DNA from 3 places in the Streptomyces sp. NPDC059567 genome. Region 3 is predicted to be linked to each of the others. Evidence: riboswitches for the same ligand, from Rfam matches in the RefSeq annotation. Region 3 holds a riboswitch; each other region holds the start of a gene.

Region 1 (10,100 bases), on a different contig from region 3:
CTGCTCGAGGGTGAGAAGAAGGCTGACGAGGCCGAGGTCCAGACCTCTGCCGAGACCGAGAAGGTCGCCGACGCCGAGGCTGCCACGGCTGCCGAGGTCGTCGAGGCTGCGGAGGCTCCGGCCGCCGAGGCCGAGCAGGCCTGACCCACGGCCCGACCTTCACAGGTCCGGTTGTTTCGGATGTAGACGGCGGGGGCCCACGAAGCCCCCGCCGTCCACCCGTAGATCTTTCAGACTTCGAGAGAGAAACTCAGACTCATGGCGAACTACACCGCCGCTGACGTCAAGAAGCTCCGTGAGCTCACCGGCGCCGGCATGATGGACTGCAAGAAGGCTCTGGACGAGGCCGACGGCAACGTCGACAAGGCCGTCGAGGCCCTGCGCATCAAGGGCCAGAAGGGCGTCGCCAAGCGCGAGGGCCGCTCTGCCGAGAACGGCGCCGTCGTCTCCCTCATCGCCGACGACAACACCTCCGGTGTCCTCGTCGAGCTGAAGTGCGAGACGGACTTCGTCGCCAAGGGTGACAAGTTCCAGGCCGTCGCCGCCGCGCTCGCCGCGCACGTCGCCGCCTCCGCCCCGGCCGACCTGGAGGCGCTGCTCGCCTCCGAGATCGAGCCCGGCAAGACGGTTCAGGCGTACGTCGACGAGGCCAACGCCAACCTGGGCGAGAAGATCGTTCTCGACCGCTTCGCGCAGTACGCCGACGGCTTCGTCTCGGCCTACATGCACCGCACCATGCCCGACCTGCCCCCGCAGATCGGTGTTCTCGTCGAGTTCGACAAGGAGAACGCCGAGGTCGCCAAGGGTGTCGCGCAGCACATCGCCGCCTTCGCGCCGAAGTACCTCACCCGTGAGGACGTTCCGGCCGAGGTCGTCGAGACCGAGCGTCGCGTCGCCGAGGAGACCACCCGCGCCGAGGGCAAGCCCGAGGCCGCGCTCCCGAAGATCGTCGAGGGTCGCGTGAACGGCTTCTTCAAGGACGCCACGCTGCTCGGCCAGCCGTACGCGCTGGACAACAAGAAGTCCGTCCAGCAGATCCTGGACGAGGCCGGTGTCACCCTGAAGCGCTTCACGCGCATCAAGGTCGGCATCTGAGTCCGTACGCAACGGACACCGGACCCCGGTAGGGTCTGAAGCAGTCGTCCACGCTCGCGTAGGACGACCGCAGATCTGACGAGGAGGCCATTGCCGTACGGGAAACCGCAAGGACCCACCGGCAATGGCCTTCGTCGTATGTGCACGAGGAGATCTCCATGAACCAGTCCGCCGCACAGGGCGACGACATCCACGGCAAAAAGGCCGGCCGCTTCATGCTGAAGCTGTCCGGCGAGGCGTTCGCCGGCGGCGGCGCGCTCGGCGTCGACCCCGACGTCGTGCACAAAATCGCGCGCGAGATCGCCGCGGTCGTCCGCGACGGAGCGGAGATCGCGGTCGTGATCGGCGGCGGAAACTTCTTCCGCGGCGCAGAGCTGCAGGTGCGCGGCATGGACCGGGCGCGCTCCGACTACATGGGAATGCTCGGCACCGTCATGAACTGCCTTGCCCTCCAGGACTTCCTGGAGAAGGAAGGCATCGACTCCCGTGTCCAGACGGCCATCACCATGGGCCAGGTCGCGGAGCCGTACATCCCGCTGCGTGCCGTGCGCCACCTGGAGAAGGGCCGTGTGGTCATCTTCGGTGCCGGTATGGGAATGCCGTACTTCTCCACCGACACCACGGCCGCCCAGCGTGCCCTGGAGATCGACGCCGAGGCCCTGCTGATGGGCAAGAACGGCGTGGACGGGGTCTACGACTCCGACCCGAAGTCCAACCCCGACGCGGTCAAGTTCGACGCGCTGGAGTACGGCGAGGTGCTCTCCCGCGACCTGAAGGTCGCGGACGCCACCGCCATCACGCTGTGCCGCGACAACAATCTCCCGATCCTCGTCTTCGAACTGCTCGCGGAGGGCAATATCGCGCGCGCGGTGAAGGGTGAGAAGATCGGCACTCTCGTGAGCGACCAGGGCACCCGGGCCTGAGCCTCGGCTCGAATCCGGGTACCTCCCCGCGAGGGGATGGACAGAGCCCTGCCGGTCGTACACCGTGCAGGACAAGACGCGACGACACGCAGGAGCAAGTGGTGATCGAAGAGACCCTCCTCGAGGCCGAGGAGAAGATGGAGAAGGCCGTCGTGGTCGCCAAGGAGGACTTCGCCGCGATCCGCACCGGCCGTGCGCACCCGGCGATGTTCAACAAGATCGTGGCCGACTACTACGGTGCCATCACGCCGATCAATCAGCTGGCGTCGTTCTCGGTGCCCGAGCCGCGCATGGCCGTGGTGACCCCGTTCGACAAGAGCGCGCTGCGCAACATCGAGCAGGCGATCCGGGACTCGGACCTCGGCGTCAACCCGAGCAACGACGGCAACATCATCCGTGTGGTGTTCCCGGAGCTCACCGAGGAGCGCCGCCGCGAGTACATCAAGGTCGCCAAGGGCAAGGCCGAGGACTCGAAGATCTCCATCCGTTCCGTGCGCCGCAAGGCGAAGGAGACCATCGACAAGCTGGTCAAGGACGGCGAGGTCGGCGAGGACGAGGGCCGTCGCGGCGAGAAGGAGCTCGACGACACCACCGCGAAGTACGTGGCGCAGGTGGACGAGCTGCTCAAGCACAAGGAAGCCGAGCTGCTCGAGGTCTGATGAACGACTCTTCCTGGGGGGCCCCGGCCGGTTCCGGCTACTGGGGGCCCGACCAGGGGCCTGCCCCGGCGGGTCCCGCATACGATGGGCTGCAGGCGGCGCAGACTCGGCCCATGCCCATCGTGCCCGACGTCCCCGCCGGCGATCACCAGGACGACCACGACCGGGGGGCCGCTCAGCCGAGTGGTCCCCTGTTCCGTGACGAGACGCCGAACGAGCACCCGCAGGAGCCCATGTCCAGCCCGTCGCAGCCCGCTCCCGCGGCTCCGCAGAAGAAGAGCGCGGGGCGCGACCTGGGCGCGGCCATAGGGGTCGGCGTCGGGCTCGGCGCCGTGATCATCGCGTCGTTGTTCATCTGGAAGGCCGCGTTCGTCGGCGTGATAGCGGTCGCCGTCGTGGTCGGTCTGTGGGAGCTCACCTCCCGTCTGCAGGAGCGCAAGGGCATCAAGGCTCCGCTCGTCCCGCTCGCCGTCGGCGGTGCGGCGATGGTGGTGGCCGGGTACGTCCGGGGTGCGGAGGGGGCCTGGGTCGCCATGGCCCTGACCGCGCTCGCGGTGCTGGTGTGGCGTATGACGGAGCCGCCCGAGGGCTATCTGAAGGACGTCACGGCGGGTGTGTTCGCCGCGTTCTACGTGCCGTTCCTGGCGACGTTCGTGTCGTTGATGCTCACGGCCGACGACGGGCCGGAGCGGGTGCTCACGTTCCTGGTGCTGACGGTGGTCAGTGACACCGGTGCGTATGCGATCGGCTGGCGTTTCGGCAAGCACAAGCTGGCTCCGCGGATCAGTCCCGGGAAGACCCGTGAGGGTCTGCTCGGTGCGGTGGCGTTCGCGATGGCGGCGGGCGCGCTGTGCATGGAGTTCCTGATCGACGATGGCTCGTGGTGGCAGGGTCTGCTGCTGGGCCTCGCGGTGGCGGCGAGTGCGACGCTCGGCGACCTCGGCGAGTCGATGATCAAGCGTGATCTGGGCATCAAGGACATGGGCACGCTGCTGCCGGGGCATGGCGGCATCATGGACCGGCTGGACTCCTTGCTGCCGACCGCTCCGGTGGTGTGGCTGCTGTTCGTGCTGTTCGTCGGCACGGCCTGACAGACGCGATCGTGGTGAAGGGCCCGTCGTCCCCTCGGGGACGGCGGGCCCTTCCCGTTCTTGGTGCCGCCATGCGGTGGACGTCCACGGCGGGTCGGGGCCGCGACGTCGGGGGCGTTGGCACGATGCGCCCATGGCACGCAGGGGAGGCAGCGCGGAAGGTCCGGCGGCGGGGGCGCGACTCGTCCTGTTGACGCTCGCCGCCGGTCAGTTCCTGATGGCGCTCGACAGCTCCGTCATGAACGTCTCGATCGCGACGGTGGCCGACGACGTCGGGACCACGGTCACCGGGATCCAGGGCGCCATCACGGCGTACACGCTGGTGATGGCGATGTTCATGATCCCCGGGGGCAAGGTCGGGGCGCTGATCGGCCGTAAGCGCGCGTTCATGATCGGTTGTGTCGTCTACGGCTGCGGGTCCCTCACCACGGCGCTGGCACCGAACCTTCCCGTGCTGCTGTTCGGCTGGTCGTTCCTGGAGGGCATCGGGGCGGCGCTCATCATGCCGGCGATCGTGGCCCTGGTGGCCGGCAACTTCGCCACGGAGCGGCGCGCGGCGGCGTACGGCATCGTGGCGGCCGCCGGGGCGGTGGCCATCGCTCTGGGACCGCTCATCGGAGGCGTCGCCACGACGTACTTCTCCTGGCGCTGGGTCTTCGCCGGCGAGGTCCTGGTGGTGCTCGTCATCCTGGTGTTCGCCCGCCGAATCGCGGACACCGTGGGCGAGGAGCGCCGTCGGATCGACCTTGTCGGCGCCGCGCTGTCCGCGCTGGGGCTGGGGGTCTTCGTCTACGGAGTGCTCCGCTCGGACGAGTGGGGCTGGTTCCGGCCGAAGCCCGACGCACCCTCGTGGCTCGGTGTGTCGATGGTCGTGTGGATGATGCTGGCGGGCCTGCTGCTGGTGTGGCTCTTCCTCCGCTGGGAGGCGCGGCTCGTGCGCCGCGACCGGGAGCCGCTCGTCGACCCGACCGTGTTGCGGAACAAGCAGCTCACCGGCGGTCTGACGATGTTCTTCTTCCAGTACCTCGTCCAGATGGGTGTCTTCTTCGTCGTACCCCTCTATCTGTCCGTCGCGCTGGGCCTGTCCGCGCTCATGACCGGGGCGCGCATCCTGCCGCTGTCGGTGACCCTGCTGGCAGCGGCGGTCCTGATTCCGCGTTTCTTCCCGGACGTCTCGCCGCGGCGGGTGGTACGGCTCGGGGTGCTCGCGCTGCTCGCGGGCGCGGTCGCCCTGATGGCCGCGCTGGACGCCGACGCCGGCGCGGAGATCGTCACGGTCCCCCTCCTGCTGATCGGGCTCGGCATGGGCGCGCTGGCCTCGCAGCTCGGTTCGGTCACCGTGTCCGCCGTACCGGACAGCAAGAGCGCGGAGGTCGGCGGTATCCAGAACGCCGTCACCAACCTCGGTGCCTCGATCGGTACGGCGCTGGCCGGGTCGCTGCTGATCGCCGCGCTCACGTCCTCGTTCCTGACCAGCGTCGAGCAGAACGCGGCGATTCCGGCCGAGGTCAAGAACCAGGCCGCCGTCGAGCTCCAGAGCGGCGTTCCGTTCCTCTCGGACGCCCAGCTCAAGACGGCTCTCGACGAGGCGGGTACCAGCCCGGAGGTGACGCAGGCCGCCCTGGACGCGAACGCCGCCGCGCGCCTGGACGGCCTGCGGGCCGCGCTGGCGATCCTCGCCCTCTCCTCGGCCGTGGCGCTGTTCTTCACCCCGCGCATCCCTTCCACGCAGCCCGGCTCGCCGCGGCCCTGACGGGCACGTGTCGTCGCTGTGCGCGGCGACCGGCGAGGAAGCCGTTCGGACCTGCCGGAGGGCGGGGGCGAGCGGTCGGCGTGAGGCTGGGGGTGAGGCCCAGGGCGCCGGACGGCGAGCCCGTGGCGGCCGTACCGTCCGGAAGGAGCGTGATCGGCATGGCCCGGAACCGCCGTCTGATCCTGAGCACGCCGTCGGAGGTCTGGCGGCTGCTGTCCAACGGCCACCGTTACGGGGAGTGGGTCACGGGAACCCAGCAGGTCCTGGCGGCGGACCCGCACTGGCCGGACGTGGGCGCCCGACTGAAGGTCCGGGTCGGCGGCGGCCCCTTCACCCTCGACGACACGGTCGTCGTCCGCATCTGCGAGCGGGAGCGGCGCCTGGAGCTGGAGGCGAAGGCGGAGCCCTTCGGTGCGGCCCGTATCGCCATGACCTTGCTCCCCTGGGGCGAGCACACGCTCTTCACCCTCGACTGGCATCCCCTCCGGGGCCCGGGCATCCGTATGCACGGGCTTCCCGTGGACTACCTCGTCGCCGTCCGCAACGGCATGATGCTGACGAAGCTGGCGAGGATCGCGGTGCAGGAGCACGCCGAACACACGGTCCAGGCCGTCTGACGGCCGCGGGGCCCGCCGCCGACGGCCCCGCCCCGGCGGCACGCGGTGCGGGACGGGCCACGAGGCCTCGGCCGTGGGGGCCCGCCGACGACGGCCCGGCCGTGCCGGGACGGGCCGTGCGGCTCCGGCCGCGTGGGACGGGCAGTGCAAGGGCGCCCGCGGTGCGGGACCGGCGGAGTGGCCTCCGCCGTACGGGCCCGCCGCCGACGGCCCGGTCGCATGCGACGGGCGGGGCGAAGGCGCCCTCCGTGCGGCTCCGGCCGCGAGGGTTTCCGCCGTGCGGGCCCGCCGCCGACGGCCCCGGCGGCACGCGGTGCGGGGCCCGCCGCGACCGCCCCGAGTCATGCGTGCGCGTCTGCGACACTGGTACCACCATGCCCAAGCCCGGAGAACTCACTTTCGTCGCCCCCCGCGGAGCCAAGAAGCCGCCGCGGCACCTCGCCGACCTCACGCCCGCCGAGCGCAAGGAGGCCGTCGCCGCGATCGGCGAGAAGCCGTTCCGCGCCAAGCAGCTGTCCACGCACTACTTCGCGCGGTACGCCCACGACCCCGCCGAGTGGACCGACATCCCCGCGTCCTCGCGCGAGAAGCTGCAGGGCGAGCTGCTGCCCGACCTGATGTCCGTGGTCCGGCACATCTCGTGCGACGACGACACCACCCGTAAGACCTTGTGGAAGCTGCACGACGGCACGCTCGTCGAGTCCGTGCTGATGCGGTACCCGGACCGGGTCACCATGTGCATCTCCTCGCAGGCCGGCTGCGGGATGAACTGCCCGTTCTGCGCCACCGGACAGGCCGGTCTCGACCGGAACCTGTCGACCGCCGAGATCGTGCACCAGATCGTCGACGGGATGCGCGCCCTGCGCGACGGCGAGGTGCCCGGCGGGCCCGCGCGGCTCAGCAACATCGTCTTCATGGGCATGGGTGAGCCGCTCGCCAACTACAAGCGGGTCGTCGGCGCCATCCGCCGGCTGACCGACCCCGAGCCGGACGGCCTCGGCCTGTCCCAGCGCGGGATCACCGTCTCCACCGTCGGTCTGGTGCCCGCGATGCTGCGCTTCGCCGACGAGGGCTTCAAGTGCCGGCTCGCCGTCTCCCTGCACGCCCCCGACGACGAGCTGCGCGACACCCTCGTGCCCGTCAACACGCGCTGGAAGGTCCGCGAGGTCCTCGACGCCGCGTGGGAGTACGCGGAGAAGTCCGGCCGCCGGATCTCCATCGAGTACGCCCTGATCCGCGACATCAACGACCAGGCGTGGCGCGGCGACCTCCTCGGGCGGCTGCTCAAGGGCAAGCGGGTGCACGTCAACCTGATTCCGCTGAACCCGACGCCCGGGTCGAAGTGGACCGCCTCCCGTCCCGAGGACGAGAAGGCGTTCGTCGAGGCCATCGCCGCCCATGGCGTCCCGGTCACCGTCCGTGACACCCGCGGTCAGGAGATCGACGGTGCCTGTGGACAGCTGGCGGCGTCCGAGCGCTGACCTTGTACTCTGTGCTCGAACACATCTCCATATTCCGACAGGGGAGCGCCACAGCGCTGAGAGTGCGGTCAGGACCGCAGACCCTCTGAACCTCGCCCAGGTCATTCTGGGTAGGAAGTTCGGTCGTAACTCGAGCTGTTGCGCCCTGCCCGCCTCACGGTCGGCAGGGCCGCGTCTCTTCCTGGTCACACCCAGGAGGAATTCCAGTGAGCACCAAGAAGATGGCCGCCGCGGCGATCGTCGCCGCGCTCGGCGTCACCACGCTCGCCGCGTGCGGCACCGAGGACGTCCGGGACGCGGCGGGCAAGTCCGGCGCGCCCACCCCGAAGACCGTGACCCTCGTGAGCCACGACTCCTTCAACGCCTCCAAGGAGGTGCTGGCGGAGTTCACCAAGCAGACCGGCTTCACGGTCAAGGTCCTCAAGAGCGGCGACGCCGGCGAGGCCGTCAACAAGGAGATCCTGACCAAGGGATCCCCGCAGGGCGACGTCTTCTTCGGCGTCGACAACACCCTGCTGTCCCGCGCGCTCGACAACGGGATCTTCGTCCCGTACGAGGCGAAGGGCCTGGACCGGATCCCGACCGAGGTCCAGCTCGACAAGGAGCACCGGGTCACCCCGATCGACTCCGGTGACATCTGCGTCAACTACGACAAGAAGTACTTCGCGGACAAGAAGCTCGCACCCCCGCAGACCTTCGACGACCTGGCGAAGCCCGCGTACAAGGACCTGCTGGTCGTGGAGAACCCCGAGCGTTCCTCCCCGGGCCTCGGCTTCCTGCTCGGCACCGCCGCCCAGTACGGCGACGACGGCTGGCAGGACTACTGGAAGAAGCTCAAGGCCAACGGCGTGAAGACCGTCGACAGCTGGGAGCTCGCCTACAACCAGGAGTTCTCCGGCTCCGCCGGCGGCAAGAAGGCCAAGGGGGACCGGCCGCTGGTCGTCTCGTACGCCTCCAGCCCGCCGGTCGAGGTCCTCTACTCCGAGCCGCAGCCCAAGGAAGCCCCCACCGGGGTCTCCACCGGCACCTGCTTCCGGCAGACCGAGTTCGCCGGGCTGCTGAACGGGGCGAAGAACCCCGAGGGCGGCAAGGCGCTGATCGACTTCCTGATCTCCAAGAAGTTCCAGGACGACATGCCGCTGCAGATGTTCGTCAACCCGGTGGCCGAGGACGCCACCCTGCCGGAGCTCTTCACGAAGCATGGTGTGGTGATCGACAAGCCGCAGACGATGGCGCCCGCGAAGATCGCCGAGAACCGTGACCAGTGGATCCAGCAGTGGTCGTCGCTCGTTCTGAAGTAGTTCCCGACCGCAGGGGAAGCGCGGCGCGGCTCGGCCTGATGGTCGTGCCCGCCGCCTTCTTCGCGCTCTTCTTCGCCTGGCCCGTCGTCTCGATCGTCGAGCGCGGGCTGCGGGTCGACGGGGCGTGGCAGTTCGGCCGGTTCGGCGAGACGCTGAGCCGGCCCGAGATCCTCGACGTACTCTGGTTCACGCTCTGGCAGGCGCTCGCCTCCACCGGGCTGACCCTGCTGATCGCGCTGCCCGGCGCGTATGTCTTCGCCCGCTTCGACTTTCCCGGCAAGGGGCTGCTGCGCGCCGTCGTCACCGTGCCCTTCGTGATGCCGACCGTCATGGTCGGTACGGCCTTCCTGGCGCTTGTCGGGCGAGGCGGGCTCCTCGACGAACTGTGGGGCATGCGGCTCGACACCACCGTGTGGGCGATCCTGATCGCCCATGTGTTCTTCAACTACGCCGTCGTCGTACGGACCGTCGGCGGCCTGTGGGCGCAGCTCGACCCGCGCCAGGAGGAGGCCGCCCGGGTCCTCGGCGCGTCCCGCTGGACCGCCTGGCGGACCGTGACCCTGCCGGCGCTCGCGCCGTCCGTCGCCGCGGCCGCGCTGATGGTGTTCCTCTTCACCGCGAGCTCCTTCGCCGTCGTGCAGATCCTCGGCGGATCCACGTACTCCACCCTGGAGACGGAGATCTACCGGCAGACCGTCGTCCGCTTCGATCTGACGACGGCGGCCGTCCTCACGATGGTGCAGTTCGTCGCCGTCGGCGTGGTCCTCGCCGTGCACGCCCGCACCGTCCGCCGGCGGGAGGCCGCGCTGAAGCTGGTCGCACCCGAGCAGACCGCGCGCCGGCCCCGGGGAGTCGGCCAGTGGGCGCTGTTCGCGGGCGTCCTGCTCTCCGTCGCCCTGCTGATCGTGCTGCCGCTCGGCGTCCTCGTCGAGCGGTCCTTCGCCACCTCCGACGGATACGGGTTCGACTACTACCGGGCGCTGCAGACGCCGGACCCCTCCGGCACCTTCCTCGTGCCGCTGCTGGACACGATCGGGAACTCGCTCCGGTACGCCGTCGTCGCCACCCTGATCGCCCTCGTCATCGGCGGACTCGCGGCGGCGGCCCTCACCCGGCGGGCGGGGCGGCTCGTGCGCGGCTTCGACGCGCTGCTGATGCTGCCGCTCGGGGTCTCCGCCGT
Region 2 (10,100 bases), on a different contig from region 3:
CGGTCTGCTCTTCAAGGTCCTGGTCTTCGTGGCCCTCGTCGGTGGACTGATCTACGTCGTACGGAAGTTCACCTCCTCGTCGGCCTCGCGCGAGGATTGGTAGCACAAGCTACCTGCCGGTATGACCGGGCTGCTCGCTGTTAGCCCGGCCGAGGGATGCGGAGAGGGAAACCGCGACCGTGCCTGGGGGCTGCCATTAGAGTGGAAATCTCTGCCGCCCCCGGGGAAAACTGGCGTAGACCTCCGCGCTGACCTGCGGTTTCTTCACCTGTCCCGGGAGAGTCCTTCATCGGACTCCACCGGTTTCCCAGGCCGCGGCGGGCGCGCGGGGGCGGCCCCCGCGGGCGGGTGCACGGCGCCCGTCACCACGCCTGGGGGTGACCTTTGGCCACGGCTTCGCAGTCCGCCGTCCCTACCCTGATCGGCTCGGTGCAGCGGGCGCTGAGACTTCTGGAGGCCGTGGGCTCCCACGAGGACGGAGCCCCCGCCAAACAGCTCGCGCGCGAAGCGGGACTCCCGCTTCCCACCGCGTACCACCTGCTCCGCACCCTGACGCACGAGGGCTATCTGCGCCGTGAGAAGGGTGTGTTCGTGTTCGGCGACGCGGCCGGTCGGTTGGCCGGCGGCGGAGTTCTGCAGAATCGTCGCACCAAGATCGAAGACTCGCTCGCACACTGGCGCGACGAGATCGGCGTCCCCATCTACTTCGCGATCTACCGCGAGGGCGAGATCGAGCTCGTCGCCGTCGCCGACACCCCCTCCGCCCCCGCCGTGGACGAGTGGGCCGACTTCCGCGAGACCGGCCACGCCCATGCGATCGGCCAGTGTCTGCTCAGTCAACTGGATCTGAAGAGTCGTCAAGACCACCTCGACCGCCATCCGGTGAAAGCCATCACTCCGTACACGGTGCGTAACCGGCAGGTGCTTTTGGAGCGTTTGGGCGGTATGGGGCGAATGGAGCCCCTGGTAGAGCGTCAGGAATATGCGCTGGGCACAGTTTGTGCCGCGATCCCCATCACTGCGGGGTCCACGGCGGCCGCGATGGCGATTTCCGTACCCCTTCACCAGGAAGAACGGTTGCTGCCCGCAGTCGCTCGACTACAGAATGAGATCGGAAGGCTCTTCAGCTCCTTCGCTTTCTCTATCAGTATCTGAAAAATCACTCCTTGTGATCCGCTAGCGCTTACAGCACGATTGCGTCAACAGGGCCATGGGGGATCATTCCTGGCCGTTTCGATCACAGCTTCAGTAGCCGTGTGCACACAACTGCTTCATCTACTGCGGGGTACAAGATGCGAGAGTCGGTCCAGGCCGAGGTCCTGATGAGCTTCCTCGTCTCCGAGGAGCTCGCCTTCAGGATCCCGGTGGAACTCCGGTACGAGACCCGGGATCCCTACGCGGTGCGGATGACCTTCCATCTCCCCGGAGACGCGCCGGTGACCTGGGCGTTCGGGCGGGAACTGCTGCTGGACGGGATCAACCGGCCGAGCGGCGACGGCGATGTGCACATCGCGCCGACCGATCCCGAGGCGCTCTCGGACGTCTCCATCCGGCTCCAGGTCGGCGGCGACCGCGCCCTGTTCCGGGCCAGCGCTCCGCCGCTCGTCGCCTTCCTCGACCGTACGGACAAGCTGGTTCCCCTCGGTCAGGAACGGACGCTGGGCGACTTCGAGGACAACCTGGAAGCCGCGCTCGGCCGGATTCTGGCGGAGGAGAACGCGGGCTGAACGCCCCCCGGGCCCGCCGAAACGGCCCCGGACCAGTCACTTCGCCCGACGCCGGCGTCCACCCCTGGACGAACGCTTCTCCGGATCGCCCGGCCGGTCTGCGGAGACCACCAGGGCGGCCAGCGCGGTCGTGACCGGCACCGAGGCCACCAGACCGATCGACCCCACGAGCGTCCGGACGATCTCCTCCGCGACCAACTCGCTGTTGGCCACCGTCCCCACACTGCTCTGCGCGATGGTGAAGAGCAGCAACAGGGGCAGGGCCGCACCGGCGTAGGCAAGGACCAGTGTGTTCACCACGGACGCGATGTGGTCGCGGCCGATCCGGATCCCGGCCCGGTACAACGCCCGGGGCCCCATACGGGGATCGGCCTGGTGCAGCTCCCACACCGCCGAGGTCTGCGTCACCGTCACATCGTCGAGGACACCGAGCGAACCGATGATGATGCCCGCGAGCAGCAGACCGGACATGTCGATGTCCGGGTACAGGCCGTGGATCAGACCGGTGTTGTCGTCCGTGTTGCCGCTGAGCGACGCCCAGCTGATGAAATACGAGCCGAGCAGCCCGATCAGCAGCAGCGAGATCAGGGTCCCGAGCACCGCGACCGAGGTGCGCGCCGACAGGCCGTGGCACATGTAGAGCGCGATGAGCATGATCGCGCTCGACCCGACCACCGCCACCACCAGCGGATTCGACCCCTGAAGGATCGCCGGCAGGATGAAGAGGGTCAGGATCAGGAAGCTGATGGCGAGCGAGATCAGGGCCATCACCCCGCGCATCCGGCCGACGAGCACGACCACGAGCGCGAAGATCAGCGCCAGGACCGTCAGCGGAACCTTGCGGTTCACATCAGTCACCGAGTACTGCAGATCGCGTGGGGCGTCGGGGGCGTACGCCACCACCACGCCCTGCCCCTCGTCCAGTTGACGCGGCGCGTCCGGCTGCACGATCTCGACGAAGGTACGGCCCTTGTCGGGGCCGTCGGTGACCTCGATCGTCGCCTTCTCGCACTGCCCCTGCTGGGCGTTGGCGGCCTCACGGCCCTGGGGCGTGGAGGGGTCCTCGGTCGGCGGGACCTGCGCGGCGTTCACATCCTTGCAGTCGACCTTCTCGACCGAGGCGACCTCGCCCGCGTAGGTCTGCCGGTCGAAGCCGACGCCGGTGCGCTCGTGCTCCGGCACGCCGCCCGGCCACAGCACGACGAGTCCGACCACCACGGCCGCGGCGAACGGGATCAGGACCGCGGCGATGACTCTGCGCAGATGCCGGGAGACCGGCGCCGCCGGGCCGTGGCTGTGGCTGTGGCCGTGCCCGTGGCCCGCGTCCCCATGGGCATCGTGTCCATCGGGTTCCGGGGTCTGCTGCGAGGAAGTCACCGACAGATCATCGCAAGAACGACGGGGGCCCACTGTTCAGCACGCCCGGGTTGACGCTAGCGTGGTGGCACCTTTGCACACGCGGGAGCTCGGAGCACCGGGCTGAGAGGGCGCTGATCACCGTACGCGCGTACTGATGTACGTACGGGAGGAGGCTGCGCCGACCGCCGAACCTGTTACCGGGTAATGCCGGCGTAGGGAGATCGGTCTCATGACCATTCAGGATGCACGCACGCCTGCCACCAGCCAGGACGAGCGCAAGCCGGGCTGGCACAAGGGATACGTCGAGGGCTCGCGCCCCGACCTCCGAGTGCCCGTCCGTCAGGTGCACCTCACCAACGGCAAGGACGTGACGCTGTACGACACGTCCGGCCCGTACACCGACCCCACCATCGACACCGACGTACGGCGGGGCCTTCCGCCGCTGCGCGAGAACTGGATCATCAGCCGCGGCGACACCGAGGAGTACGCGGGCCGCCCCGTCCGTCCCGAGGACGACGGCATCAAGCACACCTCGCCGCGTGGTGGCCTCAAGAACCTCGACGCGGTCTTCCCCGGCCGCCCCCGCCAGCCCCGCCGGGGCCGCGACGGGGCGGCGGTGACCCAGCTCGCGTACGCCCGCCGGGGCGAGATCACCCCGGAGATGGAGTACGTCGCGATCCGCGAGAACGTCTCCCCCGAGGTCGTACGGGAGGAGATCGCCGCAGGGCGCGCGGTGCTCCCGGCCAACGTCAACCACCCGGAGATCGAGCCGATGATCATCGGCAAGCGGTTCCTGGTGAAGGTCAACGCCAACATCGGCAACTCCGCCGTCACCTCCTCCATCGAGGAGGAGGTGGAGAAGATGACGTGGGCGACCAAGTGGGGCGCGGACACGGTCATGGACCTGTCCACCGGCCGCAACATCCACACCACCCGTGAGTGGGTGCTGCGCAACTCCCCCGTGCCGATCGGCACCGTGCCGCTCTACCAGGCCCTGGAGAAGGTCGACGGCAAGGCCGAGGAGCTGACCTGGGAGATCTACAAGGACACGGTCATCGAGCAGGCCGAGCAGGGCGTCGACTACATGACGGTCCACGCCGGCGTGCTGCTGCCGTACGTGCCGCTGACCGCCCGCCGCAAGACCGGCATCGTCTCGCGCGGCGGCTCGATCATGGCCGCCTGGTGCCTCGCGCACCACAAGGAGAACTTCCTCTACACGAACTTCGAGGAGCTCTGCGAGATCCTCGCGACGTACGACGTCACGTACTCGCTCGGCGACGGTCTGCGCCCCGGCTCGATCGCGGACGCCAACGACGCGGCGCAGTTCGCGGAGCTGAAGACGCTCGGCGAGCTCAACACGATCGCCAAGCGCCACAACGTGCAGACGATGATCGAGGGCCCGGGCCATGTCCCGATGCACAAGATCAAGGAGAACATCGACCTCCAGCAGGAGATCTGCGAGGAGGCGCCGTTCTACACCCTCGGCCCGCTGACCACGGACGTCGCGCCGGCGTACGACCACATCACCTCGGGCATCGGCGCCGCGATGATCGCCTGGTGGGGCACCGCGATGCTCTGCTACGTCACGCCCAAGGAGCACCTGGGCCTGCCCAACCGCGACGACGTGAAGACCGGTGTCATCACGTACAAGATCGCGGCGCACGCGGCCGACCTGGCCAAGGGGCACCCGGGGGCGCAGGAGTGGGACGACGCGCTGTCGGACGCGCGCTTCGAGTTCCGCTGGGAGGACCAGTTCAACCTGGCGCTCGACCCGGACACGGCGCGTGAGTTCCACGACGAGACGCTGCCGGCGGAGCCCGCGAAGACCGCGCACTTCTGCTCGATGTGCGGTCCGAAGTTCTGCTCGATGAAGATCTCGCAGGACATCCGGCGCGAGCACGGCGGCGACCTCCAGTCCGAGGAGATCCAGGCCGGGATGGCGGAGAAGTCCAAGGAGTTCGCGGCCGCCGGCAACCGCGTGTACCTCCCGCTGGCGGAGTAGCCGCATCGGTACGTACGGGGCGGGTACGGACCGCACGGCCACGGGGGGTCGTGCGGGGCGTGCCCGCCGTGGCGTTCCCCGGATCACTCCGGCCGGTGCTCCGGGGGGCCGAACTCCGGGCTCGTGAAGTCCGGGCTGCTGAACCTGGGACGGCTGCCCGAGGCTCCCTCGCTCGGACTCGAGAAGTCCGGTCCGCTGTAGCCGATCTTCGGTATGCGGTCCTTACGCTCCGAGGGCTGCGGCGGCAGGGGCGGGGCCGGGTGTGCGGCGGGGTCGGCCAGGGCCTCCCGCAGGAACGGCAGGATGCCGCGTTCCAGCAGGGCGCGGCGCCAGGCGTCGCGGGCCCGGGACAGTTCGTCGTCCGGTTCACCGCCGGCCCCGGGGCCCGCGGCCACTTCGGTGGAGCGGTTGCGCAGCGCCGTCACAAGGAGGCCGACGGCCGCGCAGAGCAGCCCGGCTGCGGCGACGGCGCCGAAGAACCAGGCCGCCGTCAGCAGCGTGTCGGCGAACACGAGTGTGGGTGCCAGCACCTTCAGAACGGCCCCGACCAGCAGGAATATCACCGCTGCTGTGCCCGAGAGCACCGGTGCGAGGACCGTGAGGACCGCGACGATGCCCGCGCCGGGGCCCGTGCTCGCTCCGCCGTCCCCTTCCGCCACGAGAACGGCGTCCATCACACTCGTACCGCCTGTCGCACGGCCTTCCGCGCGGACCTTGACGAAGTGGTCGTACTCCACCGCGGCGGCCGCGGTGATCAGCGCCGTCGCGCTCATGGCCATCGAGCGCAGCTGTTCGGACGTGAGCCGTTTCCCGACCTCGGCGAGATCCGGACGGTCGTGCGCGTTTCGCAGTGCGTCGCCGAGGATGCGCTCGTACTCGGCGCGGTCCTCGGTCAGCAGGTGCGGAGCCACGTTCATGTGCATCCCCCGATGCTCCGTAAGGCCTGGTTGACCGTGGGAAACGGGCAGTTGGGCGGAAACGGAGGAGAGCCTGCTACGGATGATCCGATGGTATTGCGGTTACGGCACAGGGTGACAGGGGGTTTCCCGAAATCGACTTCCCCGGATGCGCACGGTTATGCGTCAGCCATGCAGGGGGAGTTGGACGACCAGCAGCTTTCCGGCCATGGTCACACCGCCGTCCATGGCGATCGCCAGACCGTCCGCGTACACATGCGGACCGTCGACGACCGGACCCGATCCGTCCTCGCCGTCTTCCGTTCCGACCTGCCCGAGGAGGTACGGGATGGGGCTGTGGCCGTGCACGACCCGGCGGCCGCCGTAGGTGCCGAGCAGCTCCTGGACGGCTTGCGGGCCCGCGTCGTCGCGGAACGCGAAGCGCTTGGTGAACTTCCGGAACAGGTCCCAGACCTCGTCGGCGTCGTTCCGGTTGATGATCTCGTGGACGGTCTCGTTGACGTCCTCGATGGTGCTGCCGTACTCGAGATAGGCGGTGGTGTCGGAGTGCATCAGGAGGTGCCCGTCCTCCTCCACCACGGCGTCGAGTCGGGACATCCACTGGAGGTGGACGTCCTGGAGGCGGTCCATGTCGTGCTTCTGGCCGCCGTTGAGCAGCCAGGCGGCCTGGAAGGTGGCGGTGCCGGCGCCGGAGTTGACCGGAGTGTCGGCGAAGCGCTTGGCGCCGATCAGGAGCAGCTCGTGGTTGCCCATCAGGGCCTTGCAGTAGCCGCCGGCGGCCGCGGCCTCCGCGGACAGGCGCATGACGAGATCGATGACGCCGATGCCGTCGGGACCGCGGTCGGTGAAGTCGCCGAGGAACCAGAGGCGGGCGTTCCCGGCGGACCAGGCGCCGTTCTCGTCGATGAGGCCCTGGGCGCGGAGGGCGGCGACGAGCTCGTCGAGATAGCCGTGGACGTCGCCGACGACGTAGAGCGGGCCGGGGCCCTCGGCGGCCGAGGCGGGCACGGGGGCCGGCTCCGGGTCGACTCGGACCTGCACGGTGTCACCCCTATTGATGACCGGGAGATCGCGCTCGGTGGGGGTGTAGCCGTCGGGCATGGCTTCGTCGGGGAAGGCGTTCCCGGGGTGGCCGGTCGCGACGGCGACGATGGAGGACATGCCGCCGGCGAGGGGGAGATGGAGCGTGGGGGCGAGCGGCCCGACGGGTGCGACCGGTTCGTGGACGGTGCGCGGGTCGAGGTGGGCGCCGTGCGCGACCGGGGCGTCGGGTTCGAGGAGAGCGACGGGCTCGGGGAAGGCGACGGGCTCAGGGAAGGCGACAGGCTCGGGAGAGGAGCCGGGTTCGGGGAGCGCGCCGTGGTCGGGGAACGCGGTGGGCTCGGGATAGGCGCCGGTCGGACCGGTCTGTGTCCCGGTGGGGGGCTCGGTGGCGTTGCCCTGCACGGGCACGCGGGCGTACGGCGGTACGCGGAAGTCACGCAATGTCGCCGTGCGCACCACGGGTTCCTGCCCGGCCCCCTGAGTCATCGACCCCTCCACCACCGTCGCGATGCCCTGTACATCGCGGACCGGCCTGGTCGGGGTGGTCCGCGGTGTCGTGCGCCCATCATAGGAATGAGGGTCCGCCTGTGTGACGCACCAGGGGTGGTGAATCCGGGTCCACTCCGGGTTCACCGGTTGTTTCGCCCGAATTGAGAAGGTCCAGGCCAGGGTCGGGACCGGGCTGGGCTGGGTTTGCGCCCTGCCCGGCCCGGAATCCGGCCGGTACTGATCGTTCGCTAGTCCTTCGAGGGTGACCGGGGCGGGCTGACCGTCGTACGCGGCGAACGCCTCTGGGAGGACGTCCGGACGATGAGCTCGGTCGGTATGACCTGCTCGACCGGTCCGTCGGTGTCGATCCCCTCGATGGCGTCGATGAGGAGCTGGACGACGGCCGTGCCGATCCTTCGGGGTTTGAGCGAGAGGGTCGTGATGGGCGGTTCGGTGTTGGCGTAGACGGTCGACTCGCTGCAGCAGACCAGCAGCAGATCGTCCGGGACGCGCAGTCCGTAGCGGCGGGCCGCCGCCAGCAGATCGGTTCCGTTGGGGTCGAAGAGTCCGTAGACGGCGTCGGGTCGGTCGGGGCGGGCGAGCAGCCGGTCGGCCGCGACGGCGCCCGCGCACGGGTCGTGCGCCGGATAGGCCTCGTAGACGGGGTCCTGTCCGACCCGCTCGCACCAGTTCAGGTACGCGGTGGTGGACAGGCGGGTGTACGTGTCGGTGGTGGTGCCGGTGAGCAGGCCGATCCGGCGGGCGCCGGCGTCGGCGAGGTGGTCGAGGAGGTCGAGGACGGCGGCTTCGTGGTCGTTGTCGACCCAGGCGGTCACCGGGAGCGTGCCGGCGGGGCGTCCGTCGGAGACGACGGGGAGGCCCTGGCGGACGAGTTCGGTGACGACCGGGTCGTGGTCGGAGGGGTCGATGACGACGGTGCCGTCGAGGGCGACGTTCGACCAGACGTCATGGCGGGATGTGGCGGGCAGGATGACCAGGGCGTAGCCGCGCGCGAGCGCGGCCGATGTGGCTGCTCTGGCCATCTCCGCGAAGTACGCGAATTCGGTGAAGGTGAAAGGTTCATCCCCGTAGGTCGTCACGGTCAGGCCGATGAGGCCCGATTTGCCGGTACGGAGCGTGCGGGCCGCCGCGGATGGGCGATAGCCCAGCCGGTCGGCGACCTCGCGGACGTGGCGGCGGGTGGCGTCCGGGAGCCGGCCCTTGCCGTTGAGCGCGTCGGAGACAGTCGTGATGGAGACCCCGGCGGCGGCGGCCACGTCCCGGATGCCCGCTCGTCCCTGCCGGCTTCCCCGGGTCTGTGCCCGGCTCACCTGGTGCTTCCCTGCTGCTGTCATGGCGAGCCGATAGTAGGGCGAGGGCGGGTGGTTGGGCCGGTCGCATATTCACTCGTTGACAGGCACGTTTCTGCATGATCAAAAAGCACCAAGTGCCTGGGAAAGTAAGGGAGTTAAGGCCCCTCGGGTGTGATCTACGGTTGTCGAAACGCATGGGCCTGCCACAGAGCCGATGTCTCGAAGAGGTCTCAACTCACCTCTACGGGGGATGCGCGCCACGGCGCCCGCCACCGGCGCGCGCCACCCACGGCTGCGCTCCCCCCGTTGTCCACAGCTTGTCCGACCCGTTGTCCACAGCCCATTCGCAGCGGAGGCGAATCCTCATAAGGTGAGGAGTATTGGTGGTACGGACGGTCGAGGAGGACCAGAGTGAGCTCAGTGAGCGAGACCGGCGGGACGAGCGCGGGCGGCCCGAAGCTGCGCGCCGTGCTGGACGGCGTCCCCACGTACAAGCCGGGCAAGCCGGCCGCCGCGGGCGGTCCGGTCGCCTTCAAGCTGTCCTCCAACGAGAACCCGTATCCGCCGCTGCCGGGCGTGATGGAGAGCGCGCTGGCCGCGGCCTCGAACTTCAACCGGTACCCGGACATGGCCTGCACCGGCCTGATGGCGGAGCTCGCCGACCGGTTCGGCGTCCCCGTCTCGCACCTGGCCACCGGCACCGGCTCGGTCGGTGTCGCGCAGTCGCTGCTCCAGGCCACCTCGGGCCCGGGCGACGAGGTCATCTACGCCTGGCGGTCCTTCGAGGCGTACCCGATCATCACGCAGATCAGCGGGGCGACCTCGGTGCAGGTGCCGCTGACCGACGGCGAGGTGCACGACCTCGACGCGATGGCCGCGGCGATCACCGACCGGACCCGGCTGATCTTCGTCTGCAATCCGAACAACCCCACGGGCACGGCGGTGCGCCGGGCCGAGCTGGAGCGGTTCCTGGACCGGGTGCCCTCCGACGTCCTGGTGGTGATCGACGAGGCGTACCGCGAGTTCGTCCGCGACGCCGACATCCCGGACGGCATCGAGCTCTACCGCGACCGGCCGAACGTCGCGGTGCTGCGGACGTTCTCCAAGGCGTACGGCCTGGCCGGGCTGCGGGTCGGTTTCGCGATCGCCCACGAGCCGGTCGCGGCGGCGCTGCGCAAGACGGCGGTGCCGTTCGGTGTGAGCCAGCTGGCGCAGGACGCGGCGGTCGCCTCGCTGCAGGCCGAGGACG
Region 3 (8,580 bases):
GTCGCCCTGCATCGCAGAGGCTCCTTCCACGCATGTCTATGTCGTGACTGGGCAGGATGGCCGCATCCTTGCACCACGGATGGGGGGCGTCCAGTAAGTGCAGGCTTAGTGGGAGTTGCCCTGAATCAAGATGGTGTGCGAGGTTGGCTGGTCATGACCACCCCTCGCGGTCTGTCACCATGGATGACATGGGTCAGCCGGAGAGCGGAGTACACCGGGAAGCAGGGCAGTCGGATCTTCCGCCGGGGCAGCGGCTGCAGCGCGGCTGGCCGGTCACCCACTACGGCCCCGTCCCCAAGTTCAAGCCCGATCGCTGGGAGTTCCGGGTCTTCGGGGCGACGGCGGACGGCGACAAGCGGTGCTGGAACCACGAGGAGTTCTCGGCGCTCCCGTTCTCGACGGTCGTGGCCGATCTGCACTGCGTCACGAAGTTCAGCATGATCGGGGCCGAATGGGGTGGGGTGTCCGCCCGGACGATCCTGGAGCTCGCCCCGCCGGCCGCCAACGTCACGCATGTGATGGTCTGGGCCGAGTACGGCTTCAGCGCCAACATGCGGCTCTCCGACTTCGCCTCGGAGCGCTCGATCTTCGCCACCCACAAGGACGATGAGCTGCTCACCGCCGAGCACGGCTTCCCGCTGCGTCTCGTGGTGCCCCATCTGTACGCCTGGAAAGGGCCCAAGTGGGTCCGGGGCGTGGAGTACATGACCGCTGATCGCCGCGGCTTCTGGGAGGAGCGCGGCTATCACAACATCGGTGATCCGTGGACCGAGCAGCGGTACTCCTACCAGGAGGAGCCCGGGGACGGCCCGGAGCTGTAGACGCCCCGGGCCGCCCTCTCGTGCGCGGTCTCAGTGGTGGTACTGGTGGACCACCGCGTGGCCCTTGCCGCGGCCGATCATCCACTTGTTGACGGGTGTGGTGATCAGGAAGGCGATGAGGAAGGCGAAGGCCAGGGCGCCCCAGAACAGCGCGTCCGAGAGATGGGCGTCCATCGCGCCGGGGACCAGCAGCAGCACGCCGTTGTCGACGATCTCCATCACGGCGATCGAGAGCGTGTCGGCGGCGAGCGCGACCCCGATGGCGGCCTTCAGGCTCAGGCCGGCGCGGGTGACCGCCCACAGCGTCAGCGAGTAGCCGAAGAAGAAGGCCAGGGCGATGGCGAGGACCATCGTCGGGGCGTTGCCCCAGCCGAGCGCGGTGCCGATGATCATGCCCAGGACCTCGCCGATGGCGCAGCCGGTGAGGCAGTGGAGGGTGGCCTTCGCCGCCATGGACCAGCTCACCTTGCCGGGGGCGTGCCCCTGGCGGCCGCCGTGGCCCTCGTGGGCGGCGTCGCTCTCGTGCCCGTGGTGGGTGGCGTGGTCGTGCGCGGATCGGTGGTGCGCGTGCGCCTCGTGCTCCATGGGGTCCCCCAATGACCGGTAGCGGTTCCTGCTGCCTCCACAGGAACCGTATACCCCCCAGGGGTATTCCTCAACGGGAGACTCAGCCCCTGAGCTTCTTCAGCCGCTCCACGTCCGCCACGTGCCCTTCCTCCCCGCCCGGGGTCTCGATGATCAGCGGGACGCCTTCGGTCGCGTGGTGACGCATGAGCTCGCGGAACGGCTCCTCGCCGATGTGGCCGGCCCCGATGTTCGCGTGCCGGTCCTTGTGCGCGCCGACGACGTCCTTGGAGTCATTGGCGTGGATCAGCTTCAGCCGCCCCTCGCCGACGACCTCCACCAGCCGGTCGAGCGTCTGCGCCATGCCGTACGGCCCGGTCAGATCGTGGCCCGCGGCGAAGATGTGGCAGGTGTCCAGACAGATGCCGAGCTTCGGATGGCGGTCCAGCGCGTCGAAGTACGGGCCGAAGTCCTCGGCGCGCGAGCAGAGCGAGAACCCCTGCCCGGCCGTCGACTCCAGCAGCAGGAACGGGTCGTCCGGGTGCGTCAGCTCGTCGAGCAGCGGCCGCATCCGCTCCCGCACCTGGGCCAGCGCCTCGGCTCTCGGCCGGCCACCGGTCGCCGATCCGGTGTGCACCACCACGCCCTTCGCGCCGATCTCCCGGCCCCGGCGCAGCGAGTGCCGCAGCGACTCCACCGACCTGTCGACGGTCGCCTCGGTGTGGGAGCCGAAGTTGATCAGATACGGGGCGTGGACCCATGCGGACAGGGACTCGGCCTCGCACCCGGCGCGGAACAGCTCGTCCTGGGCCGGGTTGCCCACGGGGGTGGCCCAGCCGCGCGGGTTGGCGACGAAGACCTGCACGGTCTCCGCGCCCAGCTCGCGGGCGTAGCCCAGACCGACCGTGGCGAGGCCGCCGGCCACGGGGACATGGCCGCCGACGGGGTTGCGCATGAGTTCTTACAGTCCCTTGATCGTGATCGTGACGGTGGAGCCCTCGGGGGCGGTGGAGCCGCCCTCGACGGACTGGCCCGAGACCTTGTCGCCGAGGAAGGGGAAGGTCTTCTCGACCTTCACCTCGAAGCCCGCGCCTTCCAGTCTCTCGCGCGCGGTGTCGGTGGACTCGCCCACGACGTCGGGGACCTCGATCATCCGCGGGCCCTTGGAGACGGTCAGGACGATCCGGTCGCCTTGCGCGGCGCGGCTGCCCTCCGCGAGGGACTGGGCCGCGACGGTACCTGCCGCCTCGGGGGAGTGGACGCGCTCGGTGGCGACCTCCACCTTGAGGCCGGCGTCCCGGAGCGTGCTCGTGGCCTCGTCCACCGTCTCGCCGGCCACGTCGGGGACGTCGATCGGGACGCCCTTGCTCACGACCAGGGCCACGGCCGAGTCCGGGCTGCGCTCGGTGCCGGGCTCGGGGTCGGAGCTGATCACGGCGCCCTGCGCGACGTCCTGGCTGAACGCCCGGGTGATCACACCCGGCGCCAGCCCCTCCTTCGCCAGGAGCCGCCTGGCCTCCGCCAGCGGCTTCCCCTTGAGGTTCGGGACCTTCACGATCTGCGGGCCGCGGGAGATGGTGAGCGTTACCGTGCCGTTGCCCCGGATCCGCGCGCCGGAGGCGGGGTCGGTGGCCATGACCGTGCCGCGCTCGTACACGTCGCTGAAGGCGCGCTTCGTCGTGCCGACGTCGAGCCCGGCGTCCCTGAGCCGCTTCGTGGCCTGCGGCTCGCTCTGGCCGAGGACGGCCGGGACGCGGGTGAACTGGCCGGAATTGATGTACCAGACGCCCGCGCCGAGCCCGAGGGCGAGCAGGACGGCCGCCAGGACGAGCAGAGGGCCGCGGGGGCGGCGCGGAGCGCGCCGGGACTCCGGCCGGGGCTCGGGCGGCGGCATCGTCAGCCGGCTGGTGTGCTGCACCGGCTGCTCGGTCTCCGCGGGCAGGGTCCGGGGGATGACGCTGGTCCGGTCCTCGGCGCCCGTGGTGTCCTCCCGGTGCGCCTGCGGCGGGACCGCGTCCAGCTGCTCGTCCCCGAGCGCCGAGCGGGCCTCCCTGGTCAGGGCGAGGAGTGCGACGGCGTCGTAGGGGCGGACGTCGGGGTTGCGGGCGGTCGCGGTCGCCACCAGCTCGTCCAGTTCGAGGGCGAGACCGGGGACGACGGCGGACGGGGCCGGGACGTCGGTGTTCAGGTGCTGGTAGAGGACCTGCGCGGGGGTGTCCCCGGAGTGCGGCTTCCCGCCCGTCAGCATCTCGTACAGGACGACACCGCAGGCGTACACGTCGGCGCGGGTGTCCGCCGTGCCGTGCTCGATCTGCTCGGGGGCGAGGTACGACACGGTGCCGAGGACGGAGCCGGTGGTGTTCGTGGCCGAGCCCACGGCCCGTACGAGACCGAAGTCGGCGACCTTGACCCGGCCGTCGTCCCCTATCAGGACGTTCTCCGGCTTCATGTCCCGGTGCACGAACCCGGCCCGGTGCGCGGCGCCCAGTGCGGCGAGCACCGGCTCCAGGATGTCGAGCGCCGCCCGGGGCTGGAGCGCCCCGCGCTCGCGCAGCACGTCGCGCAGGGTGCACCCGGCGACGTACTCCATGGCGAGATAGACGTACGCGCCGTCCGCTCCCTGGTCGAAGACCCCGACGACGTTCGGGTGCGAGAGCCGCGCCACGGACTTCGCCTCGCGGATGAACCGCTCCACGAAGGTGGCGTCGGTGGCGAGGTCCGGATGCATCACCTTGAGCGCGAGCACCCGGTCGAGTCGGGTGTCGACGGCCCGGTAGACCGTGGCCATCCCGCCGACGGCGATGCGCGCGTCGACGCGGTAGCGGTCGTCGAGCAGCTGCCCGACGAGGGGGTCATGAAGGGTCGTGTCCACGGCCTTGAGTTTACGAGCCGGTGAGGACACCCCGTCCCCACCGGCCGCTACCGCAGCACAGCTGTGACGTGCGGGACCGGTCCGCCGGCCGTCAGAACGCCGGCCGCTCCGGGTCCAGGGCCGCGCGGCCCTCCGTCGGGGACGAGGCCTCCGCGAAGTGGCGGCGCGGGATCCGGCCCGCCCGCCACGCCAGCCGGCCCGCCTCCACCGCGTGCCGCATCCCCTCCGCCATCAGCACCGGCTCCTGCGCCCGGGTCACCGCCGACGCCAGCATGACCGCCGCGCACCCCAGCTCCATCGCCAGGGCGGCGTCCGAGGCCGTCCCGGCACCCGCGTCCAGGATCACCGGCACCCCGGCCCGCTCCACGATCAGCTGGAAGTTGTGCGGGTTGCGGATCCCGAGCCCCGAGCCGATCGGCGAGCCCAGCGGCATGATCGCCGCGCACCCCACGTCCTCCAGCTTCCGCGCCAGGACCGGGTCGTCGTTGGTGTACGGCAGGACCGTGAAGCCGTCGTCCACCAGCGTCTCCGCCGCGTCGAGCAGCTCGATCGGATCGGGCAGCAGGGTCCGCTCGTCGGCGACGACCTCCAGCTTGATCCAGTCGGTGCCCAGCGCCTCCCGGGCGAGCCGCGCCGTCAGGACGGCCTCGCCCGCCGTGAAGCAGCCCGCCGTGTTCGGCAGGACGCGGATGGAGAGCCGGTTCAGCACGGACAGGACCGAGCCCTGCACGGTCGGGTCGAGACGCCGCATGGCGACGGTGGTGAGCTCGGTGCCGCTGGCGATCAGGGAGCGTTCGAGGACGTCCAGGCTCGGGGCGCCGCCCGTGCCCATGATCAGACGCGAGGAGAGCTCCGTACCGCCGAGGAGGAAGGTGTCGTCGGACATCGTGCTCAGCCCCCCTGCACGGCAGTGAGGACCTCGACCCGGTCGCCCTCGCCGAGGAGGGTCGCGGACCACTGGCTGCGCGGCACGACCGTCTCGTTGACGGCCGCGGCCACGCCGGACGGCGCCGGCGTCAGCGTCGCGACCAGCGCGTCGAGGGTCGTGGGCGCGGCGAGGACACGCGCCTCGCCGTTGACGGAGACGTTCGTCGAGTCGTTCATACGTGCTGCTCCTGACGTACGGGGGAGAAGCGGCGGGGGGTGAAGGGGCGGGCCTCGTCCGGAAGCACGCCGGTGGTGAGGAGGTCGGCCATCACATCGCCGGTGACGGGGGTGAGCAGGACCCCGTTGCGGTAGTGCCCCGTCGCCAGCCGCAGGCCGGGCAGGGCGGTCGGGCCGAGCAGCGGCGCGTTGTCCGGGGAGCCGGGCCGCAGGCCGGCGCGGGTCTCGGTGAGCGGCAGCTCGGTGATGCCCGGCACCAGCTCGTGGGCGTCGCGCAGCAGCTCGTAGACCCCGCCCGCCGTGACGGTGGTGTCCCAGCCCAGTTCCTCGCTGGTCGCGCCGACCACCAGCTCGCCGTTCTCGCGCGGCACCAGATAGACGTGGCTGCCGCGCACGACCGCCCGGACGGTTCGCGACAGGAACGGCGCGTACGCCCCCGGCACGGTCAGCCGCAGCACCTGCCCCTTGACGGGGCGTACGGGCGGAAGCGCATCGTCCGGTACGCCGGCGAGCCGGCCGCTGAGGCTGCCCGCGGCCAGCACGACCTGGTCCGCTTCGAGCGCCTCGCCCCCGGCGAGCAGCACGCCCGCCGCCCGGTCCCGTACGACGGTCAGCCGCTCCGCGAGGGCGCGGTGGAAGACCACACCGGCCCGCTCGCAGGCGGTGACCAGCGCGGCGGCGAGCCTGCGCGGATCGACCTGGTGGTCGCCGTCGACCCGCAGGCCGCCGCGCACGCCGGGGGCCAGCATCGGCTCCAGACGACGGCAGTCACGGCCGCTGAGCCACTCCGACTCCAGGCCGCAGCGGGTCTGCAGGGCGTGCAGTTCGCGCAGATGCGCCCGGTCGTCGGCGTCGAGCGCGACGGCGAGCGTGCCGCAGGCGCGGTAGCCCACGTCGTGTCCGGTGGCGTCCCGGAGCTCGGCGACGAAGCCGGGATAGCGGCGCGCGGAGGCGAGGTTGAGGGCGAGCAGGGTCTCCTCGCCGTAGTGGAGCTCGGTGACGGCGGCCAGCATCCCGGCCGCCACGCGGGCGGCACCGCCGCCCGGTTCCGGGTCGACGACCGCGGTGCGCAGCCCGCGCTGCGCGGCCCGCCAGGCCGTGACCAGACCGATGATTCCGCCCCCGATGACGAGGACGTCGGATGTACGCGACATGGGCGTCCAGCCCCTCCCTTCGCCGGCATGACCCGGATCAGGTTCGTACGGTCGGAGGCCGGCCAGCCTCCCTCTCAGCCCGGTGCGTCCGGGCTCCCGCGAGTGCTCTACGTTGACGGTCAGACTAACCCCCGCCCCCGACGCCCAGTAAGGGAGCCTCCGCCGTGGCCCGATCCCTTGACGGACTCGTCCTCGCGCCCGTCGCCGACCAGGCCCCCGGCCAGGTGGGCACGCGCACCCGCTTCACGTACCACGAGGAGGGCGGCCGGATCTGGGCCGAGTACGCGGGCGGGGACGTGGTCCGCGGGAACCTCGTCGGCACGCGCGCGGGGGACCGTCTCGACTTCCGCTACGTCCAGTTGAAGCAGGACGGATCCACCTCTTCCGGGCATTGCGTCTCGACGGTGGTGGAGCTGCCGGACGGGCGCGTTCGGCTGGAGGAGACCTGGGCATGGGAGTCCCAGGAGGGCTCCGGCACCAGTGTGGTGGAACAGCTGCCTTCCTGACGGTGCGTCAGATCGTTAAGGTGATCGGGTGAGCGAGCAGAAGCAGGCACAACAGCGGGTCGTGATCGTGGGCGCCGGCATGGCGGGGGTGCAGACCGCCGTCGCCCTGCGCGAACAGGGCTTCACCGGCCCGGTCACCCTCATCGGTGCCGAGCCGCACCAGCCCTACGACCGGCCGCCCCTCTCCAAGGCCGTGCTCCTCGGCAAGGCCGAGGACTCCGCCTTCGACGTCGACTTCGAGGCCCTCGCCATCGAACTGCGCCTCGGCCTCGACGTCACCGGGCTGCGCGCCGAGGACCACGAGGTCGACACCGAGGCCGGACCCGTCCCGTACGACGTCCTGGTCGTCGCCACCGGTGCCGAGCCGGTCACCCTGCCCGGCACCGAGGGCGTGCCCGGCGTCCATCTGCTGCGCACCCTCGACGACGCCGCCCGCCTCAAGCCCGTCCTGGAGCGGCGCCACGACATCGTGGTGGTCGGTGCCGGCTGGATCGGCGCCGAGTTCGCCACCGCCGCACGCCAGGCGGGGTGCGCCGTCATCGTCGTGGAGGCCGCCGACCGGCCGCTCGCAGGCGCGCTCCCCGTCGAGGTCACCGCCCCGATGGCGCAGTGGTACGAGGAGAGCGGCGCCGAACTCCTCACCCACGCGCGCGTGGCCGCCGTCGAACCCGGCACGGTCCTCCTGGCCGACGGCCGCCGGCTGCCGGCCGAGGCGGTCGTCGTCGGCATCGGCGCCCGCCCCGCCACCGGCTGGCTCGCCGACTCCGGCATCGCCCGCGACGCGGACGGCTCCATCACCGCCGACGAGCGGCTGCGCACCTCCCTGCCCGACGTGTACGCCGTCGGCGACTGCGCCTCCTTCCCCTCCGCCCGCTACGGCCGCCGCCTCCTGGTCCACCACTGGGACAACGCGCTCCAGGGCCCGCGCACCGTCGCGGCCGACATCATCGGCGAGGCCCCCCGGCCGTACGACCCGGTGCCCTACTTCTGGTCCGAGCAGTTCGGCCGCTTCGTGCAGTACGCCGGGCACCATGGAGACGACGCGGAACTGCTCCGGCGCGGCGACCCGGCCGGACCCTCCTGGTCGGCCCTCTGGCTGCGCGACGGCGCCCTGGTCGCCCTGCTCGCCGTCGGACGCCCCCGCGACCTGGCCCAGGGCCGCAAGCTGATCGAGTCCGGCACCCGGATCGATCCGGAGCGGGCCGCGGACCCTTCCGTCCCCCTGAAGGCGGCGGTCCTGTAGGGCTCGACTACCGGCTGTCAGTCCGGGATGGCAGGCTTGTCCACGTGACCGAGATTGACGCAAGAACCGATGCTCTCGTCCCCGCCTGGCTCTACCTTCCCGACATCGCGGAAATGCTCGATGTCGAGGTGACGCGCGTGCGGCAGCTGGTCAAGGAGGGCCAGCTCATCGCCGTACGCCGCGGTGAGAACAAGGCGCTTCAGGTGCCCGCCGCCTTCATCGACGGCGACAAGGTGGTCAAGGGCCTCTCCGGGACCCTGACGCTCCTGAAGGACGACGGCTTCACCGACGAAGAGATGCTGGAGTGGCTCTTCAC

What was found. A riboswitch is a leader RNA that binds a small molecule or an ion and turns the genes downstream of it on or off. The one in region 3 is predicted to bind thiamine pyrophosphate.
Region 1: linked by a shared signal. The riboswitch ahead of ACFVZW_RS01515 (thiamine ABC transporter substrate binding subunit) and the one ahead of thiO (glycine oxidase ThiO) in region 3 are both predicted to bind thiamine pyrophosphate.
Region 2: linked by a shared signal. The riboswitch ahead of thiC (phosphomethylpyrimidine synthase ThiC) and the one ahead of thiO (glycine oxidase ThiO) in region 3 are both predicted to bind thiamine pyrophosphate.

The regions. Positions count from the first base shown of each region.
Region 1 covers NZ_JBHWBS010000002.1:11,429-21,528, forward strand. Annotated here, with positions in the region: gene rpsB (30S ribosomal protein S2) at 1-144, shown strand, start outside; gene tsf (translation elongation factor Ts) at 259-1,095, shown strand; gene pyrH (UMP kinase) at 1,254-2,018, shown strand; gene frr (ribosome recycling factor) at 2,120-2,677, shown strand; gene ACFVZW_RS01495 (phosphatidate cytidylyltransferase) at 2,677-3,768, shown strand; gene ACFVZW_RS01500 (MFS transporter) at 3,902-5,521, shown strand; gene ACFVZW_RS01505 (SRPBCC family protein) at 5,680-6,138, shown strand; gene rlmN (23S rRNA (adenine(2503)-C(2))-methyltransferase RlmN) at 6,513-7,619, shown strand; TPP riboswitch at 7,649-7,754, shown strand; gene ACFVZW_RS01515 (thiamine ABC transporter substrate binding subunit) at 7,841-8,920, shown strand; gene ACFVZW_RS01520 (ABC transporter permease) at 8,959-10,100, shown strand, end outside.
Region 2 covers NZ_JBHWBS010000014.1:60,162-70,261, forward strand. Annotated here, with positions in the region: gene ACFVZW_RS09940 (DUF5326 family protein) at 1-103, shown strand, start outside; gene ACFVZW_RS09945 (IclR family transcriptional regulator) at 385-1,155, shown strand; gene ACFVZW_RS09950 (SsgA family sporulation/cell division regulator) at 1,293-1,727, shown strand; gene ACFVZW_RS09955 (YibE/F family protein) at 1,764-3,104, opposite strand; TPP riboswitch at 3,176-3,322, shown strand; gene thiC (phosphomethylpyrimidine synthase ThiC) at 3,316-5,088, shown strand; gene ACFVZW_RS09965 (hypothetical protein) at 5,172-6,011, opposite strand; gene ACFVZW_RS09970 (metallophosphoesterase) at 6,171-7,535, opposite strand; gene ACFVZW_RS09975 (LacI family DNA-binding transcriptional regulator) at 7,787-8,893, opposite strand; gene hisC (histidinol-phosphate transaminase) at 9,272-10,100, shown strand, end outside.
Region 3 covers NZ_JBHWBS010000099.1:15,052-23,631, forward strand. Annotated here, with positions in the region: gene bfr (bacterioferritin) at 1-12, opposite strand, end outside; gene ACFVZW_RS30865 (sulfite oxidase-like oxidoreductase) at 189-821, shown strand; gene ACFVZW_RS30870 (DUF4396 domain-containing protein) at 852-1,406, opposite strand; gene ACFVZW_RS30875 (deoxyribonuclease IV) at 1,489-2,340, opposite strand; gene pknB (Stk1 family PASTA domain-containing Ser/Thr kinase) at 2,347-4,257, opposite strand; gene ACFVZW_RS30885 (thiazole synthase) at 4,349-5,143, opposite strand; gene thiS (sulfur carrier protein ThiS) at 5,149-5,361, opposite strand; gene thiO (glycine oxidase ThiO) at 5,358-6,515, opposite strand; TPP riboswitch at 6,513-6,625, opposite strand; gene ACFVZW_RS30900 (hypothetical protein) at 6,680-7,021, shown strand; gene ACFVZW_RS30905 (NAD(P)/FAD-dependent oxidoreductase) at 7,050-8,264, shown strand; gene ACFVZW_RS30910 (Rv2175c family DNA-binding protein) at 8,309-8,580, shown strand, end outside.